2 regions of the Thioalkalivibrio versutus genome follow, and region 1 is predicted to be linked to the other one. Evidence: riboswitches for the same ligand, from Rfam matches in the RefSeq annotation. Region 1 holds a riboswitch; the other holds the start of a gene.
The links. A riboswitch is a leader RNA that binds a small molecule or an ion and turns the genes downstream of it on or off. The one in region 1 is predicted to bind cobalamin.
Positions count from the first base shown of each region.

Region 1 (4,050 bases):
CTTGCCAGCATCCGAGGTCGTGCCCTGCACCATCAGCGTCGTACCCATCAGGACGCCCCCAGCGCCTGTTCCAGGCGCTTCCATTCGTATTCCTGCCCCGGCAGGCCAAAACGAAGGCTGCCCGGCTCATCAAACCGCCGCACGAGGATGCCCTGCGCGCCCAGGTGATCCTGCCAGCCTGCGGGATCGTCCACGCGGCACCACTGAAACAGCGCGGTGCCGCCGGCGGGTTCCAGCCCCTGGTCGCGCAGCAAGTCCGCCAGGCGCTGACCACGTGCCTGGAGCATGCCGCGTGTCTCGGCCTGCCAGGCCCGGTCCGACAGCGCCTGGGTGGCGATCCAGCGGGACGGTCCGGCAAGACCCCACGGGCCCATCCGGGCGGCCAGTCGCGTGCGCAGCGTGTCCTCCGCGATGACAAATCCCACGCGCGCCCCGGCCAGGCCAAAGAACTTGCCCAGCGAGCGCAGTACCACCAGACCCTCGCGCGGCGCGTCCGTCGCCAGGCTCGCCTCGGGTGTCACGTCCATGAACGCCTCGTCCACGATCAGCCAGCCGCCGCGCGCGGCCAGGGTCGCATGCCACGCCAGCAGGTCCGCGCGGTCAAACCGCTGTCCGGTCGGGTTATTGGGGTTGACCAGCACCAGCACGTCCAGGCCGGGCAATGCGGCCTCAATCGAATCCCCATCCAGCGGGACGACGTCATGCCCGGCCCCGTGCCAGGCCCGGGCGTGTTCGTTGTAGCTGGGCTCGAGGATGCCCACGCGCGAAGGGCCTTCCCGTAGCGCGGGCAGCAGCTGGATCGCGGCCTGGGAACCGGGCACCGGCAACAGCGCCCCGGTCCCGTAATAGGCGGCGGCTGCGGCCTCCAGACCGTCGTCCGGTTCCGGCAGGCGTGCCCAGGCCCCTGGCGGAAGCTCGCCCGCGGGGTAGCCATGCGGGTTGATGCCCGTGGAGAGATCCAGCCAGTCGGCCTCGGGGATCCCGTAGCGCGCAGCCGCCTGACGGATACCGCCCCCGTGCACCTGGATCAGTACCTGCGGCTCCGGCGTCTGCATCGATTGGGCCTCAGAACAGGACAACGACAATCACCCCGGCCACAATGAAGGCCATCCAGATGGCCAGCGCACGATCCAGCAGCTCAACCGCCTGGCGAATGCCTGCCGCGTCGGGCATGCGGCCCATCCCCAGGCGGGGTCGCCACTCGCGCTGCCCGCCATAGGGTGCCGCTCCCCCCAGGACCACACCCAGCGCACCCGCCCCCGCCGCCATCACCGGACCCGCATTCGGGCTCTTCCAGCCGGCGGCCTGCTCGCGCCAGCACTGCAGCGCGTCCCGGCCGCGCCCGGCCAGGGCATAGCCCAGCGCCGTCAGGCGGGCCGGGATCAGGTTCATCGCATCGTCCAGGCGCGCGGCAGCCCAGCCAAACGAGCGAAAACGGTCATTGCGATAGCCCCACATCGCGTCCAGCGTGTTCACCAGCCGATAGGCCACCACGCCCGGCGCGCCAGCCACCAGAAACCAGAAGATCGTGGCGAACAGCGCGTCGTTGCCGTTCTCCAGCACCGACTCGATGGTCGCGCCGCTCACCCCGCGCGCGTCCAGGGCCGCCGTGTCGCGACTGACCAGCATGCCGACACCGGTGCGCGCCCCAGACAGGTCATCCTTTTCCAGGGCCTCGGCCACCACCTCCGCATGCTCGTCCAGGCTGCGCCAGCCAATTGCCAGCGTGAGGATCGCCAGCGTCAGAACCCAGCCCCAGGCCAGCGAGGCGCCCAGTGCGGCCAGCGCCACCCAGGGCAGGACCAGCGCCGCGAGAAGGAGCGCTCCGCGTACACGACTGGGCGCATGCCAGCGGGATTCGGCCCAGGCCGCGAGCTGGCCGAATCCGGCCAGCGGATGGAACCGCCGTGGGTCGCCAAACAGTCGGTCCAGGATCAGGGCGCCGATCAAGATCAGAAAGGTACTCATGTGTCGCCACCCCCGGATGGCCCATCCGGACGCGCGGCGGATTCCCGCACAACCGTGGGCAAGGCCAGTTCGCACGGCGCACCCCAGCGATCCTGGAAGACCAGGTCTTCCAGGGGGCGCCGGGTATCCCAACCCGCCGTCTCCAGCATCGGCCGGTCATAGAAGCGCTCCACATGCCCCAGGCACAGCACCGCGATCGGGTACCCGCCTTCGGGCATGTCCAGCCGATTGGCCAGCCAGTCCGGATCGAACAGGGAGACCCAGCCCATGCCCAGGCCCTCGGCGCGGGCGGCCAGCCACAGGTTCTGGATCGCACACGCGGCCGAACAGAGGTCCATCTCGGGGAGCGTCCGCCGGCCCAGCACGTAGCGTTCGCGGCCATCGGTCAGGGCCACGACCAGTAACTCGCCCGCCTCGCGGATGCCCTCCAGCTTCAAGCGATGCACCTCCGCCGCGCGCTCGCCACAGGCCTCGGCGGTGCGCGCCTGTTCATCCGCCGCGTGGGCGTGGAGCGCCTCGCGCACCGCCGGGTCGGTAATGCGCAGGAAGCGCCAGGGCTGCATGTAGCCGACGCTCGGCGCGCGATGCGCCGCCTCCAGCAGCCGCCGCAACACCGCTGGATCGACCGGGTCCGGCCGAAAATGGCGCATATCCCGGCGTTCCGCGATCACGCGATAGACGGCCGCAAGCTCATCTTGGGCAAATCCCGAACCCTGGGCATCAGCGGCCGGGCAGGAAGGGTTCTCATTGGCGGGCAACTCGGACTGCATCGGCTTACCGTCAGGGGGACACGACGCGGATGCAGAGGGATCGGGGTGCGGCCACAGGGGGCCCGCACCTACCGACCCTCGCCCACCGCGCGGTCGCAGAAACATCGTCCAGGCCGGTCTCCGGGCTCGCGAGGCCCCGGCAACCCGGGGCGGCAAGTCGCCTTCCCGGGCCGCGTTCGGCCCAGTGGCTTTCGACTTGTCGAGGTCCGAGCGGCCTGCGGAAGCACCCCTCGAACCCACTCGCTTACCGTTGCGGGGGCAGCGTCGGAATGGGGCTGCGGAGGATCTCGCGCCTGCACCGACTTCCCGTTTAACCCGCGCGATCAGTCGCCCGGGCACCTGGTAGCAAGCCGCCAATCATACGCGGCAAGCCCACTGCCGACCAATTGACGCTCCGAGGCGCCCCAGGCTTGCTGCTATGATGCCCCGCTAGTCCAGCGCCAGGTGGCGGCTCTCCAGCCGGCTCGAAGGCGCTTGAACAACCAATCCAATGCGACTGTAAAATCATGCAATTTTGGACTTCCCGAACCCCACTGCTCGCTTGCCTCCTGGGCGTGCTCTCAACCCCGCTGATCGCAATGGCGGACTCAATCACGGTCACCGACGACGATGGCCGCGAGGTCCATCTGGAGCAGCCTGCCGAGCGCATCGTCAGCCTGGCGCCGCACATCACCGAGGTGCTGTTCGCCGTCGGTGCGGGGGACCGCATCGTGGGCGCAACGCAGTACAGCGATTATCCGCCCGAGGCGGAGGCCATCCCGCGGATTGGCGGCTACAGCCGGATTGACCTGGAACGGGTACTGGAAAGGGACCCCGATCTGGTGATCGCGTGGAAGAGCGGCAACTCCGCCTCCCAGGTCGAACGCCTGCGCGAACTGGGACTGCCGGTGTATGAATCGGAACCGCGCAGCTTCGAGGGTGTGGCCTCGAGCATGCGGCGCATGGCCACGCTCGCCGGCACGCATGACCAGGGCGAGGCCGCGGCAGAGGACTTCCTGGGCCGAATGGACGCGCTCCGCGCCACGTACGGCGACCGGGACCCGATTCGCGTGTTCTATCAGGTGTGGGAGCAACCGTTGATGACGGTCAATGACGACCACCTGATCGCCGAGGCCATTGCCGTCTGTGGCGGCGTGAACGTGTTCGGCGATCTCGACCGCCTGGTGCCACGCATTGGCCGCGAAGCCGTACTGGATGCCGACCCCGAGGTCATCATCGGCGGCGGCATGGGCGAGGATCGCCCCGACTGGGTGGTCGCCTGGGGCCAATGGGAGGACATGACCGCGGTCCAGCGCGACAATCTGTTCTTCAT
Region 1 covers NZ_CP011367.1:1,530,749-1,534,798, forward strand. The annotation lists gene TVD_RS07085 (cobyric acid synthase) at 1-48, opposite strand, end outside; gene cobD (threonine-phosphate decarboxylase CobD) at 48-1,055, opposite strand; gene cbiB (adenosylcobinamide-phosphate synthase CbiB) at 1,066-1,968, opposite strand; gene bluB (5,6-dimethylbenzimidazole synthase) at 1,965-2,738, opposite strand; cobalamin riboswitch at 2,834-3,096, opposite strand; gene TVD_RS07105 (cobalamin-binding protein) at 3,245-4,050, shown strand, end outside.

Region 2 (4,050 bases), 530 kb from region 1:
GTCGCGGTCTCGCCGTTGTTCATGTAGGGGTAGGTCAGGGCCACGTTGCGTAGGGTCGGGGTCTTGAAGGCAAAGCGATCACTCTCCTCCCCGGTCACCAGGTAACGGCCCTCGTCTTCCGAGCCCGGCACCTGGATGCGATGGAAGTGGCTGTCGGTCAGTGCCGGGCCACGGTGGCAGGCGACGCAGCCGTTATCCGCGAACAGCTTCATGCCACGCATCTGCTGCTCGCTCATCGCGCCCTCGTCCCCGACCAGCCAGCGATCCAGCGGCGAGTTCGGGGTGTTCAGCGTGCGCTGGAAGGTCGCCAGCGCATGGGCCACGTGATCGGCATTGATCACGTTGTCACCGTCATAGTCCGGATAGGCGGCCTGGAACTTCTCCTGGTACTCGTTGAACTCTTCCAGACGCTCGATTGCGTCCTCCAGCGGCATCGCCATCTCGATCGCATCCTGGATCGGGCCCAGCGCCTGGCCTTCCAGGTCATCCTCGCGGCCATCCCAGAACTGCGCCGTGAAGAAGCCAGAGTTCAGCACGGTCGGGGTGTTGCGCTCGCCGACCTGGCCATCGTGGCCCACCGCGCGCGGGATACGATCCGCCCAGCCCAGTGCCGGGTTGTGGCAAGTAGCGCAGGAGATCACGCCGGAGCTCGAGATGCGCGGTTCGAAGAACAGCATCTTGCCCAGCTCGATCTTCTCTTTCGTCATCGAGTTGTCCGCCGGGATCGGCGGCAGCGCCGGCAGCGGCTCGAATACGTCGCGGTACTGCGAATAGTCCGTATCGGCCAGCGCAGGCGCCGAGGCCCCGAACGCGATCGCCGCACAGGCGGCGATCGCCGTCATGCGGAATCCGGAAAGTGTCTTCATGGCAGGTCTCCTTGAAGGGGAACATCAGGGCGGACCGATATAGACTCGGTCCAGATCCCATGAAACCCACCCTATCGACGCGGAAAACCGGACGCGATCAAAAACGAGCGTTCCGTTGATCCAGATCAAAGGATACCCCCGCCATCCCGCCTCAACGCGCCCTTGACCCTCAAACGGAGGCACCGTAGGGTCCGCCTTGACTTCAGGTGCCCCGGCCTGTTTTGGCCGGGGATAATCGGGAAGCCGGTGCGCGAACTCTCGTTCGCAAGCCCGGCACTGCCCCCGCAACGGTAGGCGGAGTTGGGCGGATCCAATGCCACTGCGGCGCATCCCCAGGATGCCCGCGGGAAGGCGATCCGCATCTGGATGCAGCGCGCATCCACTCTGCGAGTCCGGAGACCGGCCTGGAGGACACCGACGCCGCGGTGGGCGGCCGGGCGGGCCAGGACCGGCGTGCTCATCGATCGGCCCTCCCCTGCTCCCAGCCCATCCTGTGGCGTCGTTTCATCCACGGCGTGCGGGGTCGCGCGCCAGGGAAACACATGACCCATGTGCGCGAACGGGCACATGGGTCATGTGTTTCCTTAGGGGAGCACCACAACAATGAACGATACCCATCTCCGACCGGGGCGACATGCCATCCCGGTCCTGGCCACCCTGTATCTGATGACGGCCGCGAGCATCGCTCCGGCTCAGGCCAACTTCGAGTTCGGCGACGCGGAAGACGGCCTGCAGGTGACACTGGATCCGCTGATCCAGGGCCGCTACAGCTACGCCCGTGCCCCGGACGGTTCCACTAGCGAGTTCGACTTCCGCCGCGCTTGGCTGGACACCCAGGGGACTCTGTTCCACCCGGATCTTCGCTTTCGCCTGCAGCCGGATTTCAGCAGCGGCGAACTCTCGATGCGCGACATCTGGATGCAGTACGCGTTCCGCGACAATCTGGGCCTGCGCCTCGGCCAGTTCACCGTACCCTTCGGAATGCCGCGCGACATCGGCGGACCCAACCGCCTGTTTACCGAACTCAGCGTGCCGGGCAACCAGTTCGAGGTCCCCGCCGGGCGCGATACCGGCGTGACCCTACTGGGCGGTGACGGCGAAGCCTGGGCCTGGGCCGCCGGGGTGTTCGACGGCCGTGGCCGTCTGGACCAGCGTAACGACCGCCCCGCCACCTCCGGCCACCTGTTCAGTGCCCGCGGGGCCTGGGCACCGGTCGGCGAGATCCCGCGCGACAACACTACCCTCGGCCGCGCCGTGGAGCGCACCGTGGCGCTGGGCGCCGGCCTTCAGGCAGCGGACCGCAACCACCTGCGCGACTGGAGCCGCGGACTGGAAGATACGGTGGACCGCCAGCGGGCCGACTGGGTCACCGCCACCGCCGACGCGGTGATCAAGTTCGGCCACACCTCGCTCTCGCTGGCCGCGTTCCGCCGCGACGTCTCCCCGAACCATGCGTCGTCCTATCACGACCTCGGTGCCGAGCTCGAACTCGCGCAGTCGCTGCCGGTGGACGGGTTGGAGGTGGCCGCGCGCCACGCGGTGCTGCGCCACGACGCCGGCGACGACCTGGAAGGCGACGAGCGCTGGCAGCGCGAATGGGGCGCCGGGCTCAACTGGTACCACCGGGGCCAGCGGCAAAAGACCCAGCTCATGTGGCTGGACCGCGACGCCGACCGCTCGGACTGGGAACTGCACCTGCAGCACCAGTTCCGCTTCTGACACGCCACGGCTGACGCGAACAGGGAGAGCCACCATGAATCGAACGAAATCCATCCGGCGGTCGCTGACGACCGGCCTCCCGCTGGCCCTGCTGCTCGCATCGGCGGGGACCACGGGCGCCGAAGAGATCACCGTCCCGATGCCGGGCCCCTGGGGCGAAGGCTACGAAGAAACCCTGGACGACCCGGCCAGCGTGGACGCCACCGAGGCCTTCCAGCGCTTCCGCCAGCAGAGCATGCGGGGCACCTCGGCCACCTACCGCAGCATCGAGCAGATCCTGCGCTATGACGCGCCGTTCGCCGAGCGTCTGCCCGATCTGGCCGACGAGCTGGCACGGCGGGCCGCCGACATCGAAACCTGGTTCGACCGCGAGACACCAGCGCGGGACGGCGACCCAGGAGCCCTGCCCGCGGCCTGGGCGGACCCAGACTTCGCCGAGTACAAGGCGTCCTACCGCCAGGCCGCCGAACGGCTGCAGCGGAAGGTGGAGACGGCCGACGACCTGGCGGACGAGGCCTTCCAACTGCGCGCCACCAAGGCCCTGAACAGCGTGCGCCACCAGTGCCTCGCCTGCCACGACAATTACCGCCGCCGCTGAACCACGCGGAAACGGGGCGTCCCCCGAGCCCCTTTTCCGGGGCAGAGCACGCCCCGTTTCCGGCGGCCCCTTTCCTGATCCTGATTAGCACGAATCCACCGCGCGCTTCATATGCCGAAACGGCCTTGCCCGCGAACACGGCGGCGGGCTTCGGCAAGCGCCGCATTCGCGCACAAGCGCGCTCCTGCAGGGCTGCGGGTTGCGCTGGGGGAAAGGGACCTCTGCAGAGCTTCAGTGCTAATCAGGCCCTTGACTGGGTACCCGACGATCAGTCGTTGTCCATGCCGCGATAACGCCGCACATGCGCCGGGTCGTACAGGGCACTATCGCGGAAATCCCCCGGATCCAGCGCCGGCCCCACCAGGATCAGCGCCGAGCGCCGCGTGGTCAGCTGCGTTGCCCGCTCCACGATATTGCCCAGCGAGCCCCGCACCACCTTCTCGTCCGGCCAGCTGGCACGGAAGACGATCGCCACCGGACAGTCACAGCCATAGTGCGGACGCAGGTCCGCGACCACGGCCTCGATATTGTGCAGGGACAGGTGGATCGCCAGGGTTGCCCCGGTCGCAGCGAAGGCCGCCAGCCGTTCGCGTTCCGGCATCGACGAGGCCCGCCCCGGCGTCCGCGTCAGCACCACCGACTGCGCCACCTCCGGCACGGTCAGCTCGCGCCCCAGGGTCGCGGCCGCAGCGGAGAATGCCGGGACCCCCGGGGTAATCGTGTAATCGATCCCGGCCGCCTCCAGACGGCGGATCTGCTCGCCCAGCGCGCTGTACACCGACAGGTCCCCGGAGTGCAGTCGCGCCACGTCCTGACCCGCCGCGTGGGCGCGCTGAATCTCGTCCATGATCGCGTCCAGCGTCAGCG
Region 2 covers NZ_CP011367.1:1,003,340-1,007,389, reverse strand. The annotation lists gene TVD_RS04780 (cytochrome-c peroxidase) at 1-842, opposite strand, end outside; cobalamin riboswitch at 1,054-1,288, shown strand; gene TVD_RS04770 (porin) at 1,470-2,585, shown strand; gene TVD_RS04765 (cytochrome c) at 2,620-3,183, shown strand; gene cobM (precorrin-4 C(11)-methyltransferase) at 3,452-4,050, opposite strand, start outside.
Region 2: linked by a shared signal. The riboswitch ahead of TVD_RS04770 (porin) and the one ahead of bluB (5,6-dimethylbenzimidazole synthase) in region 1 are both predicted to bind cobalamin.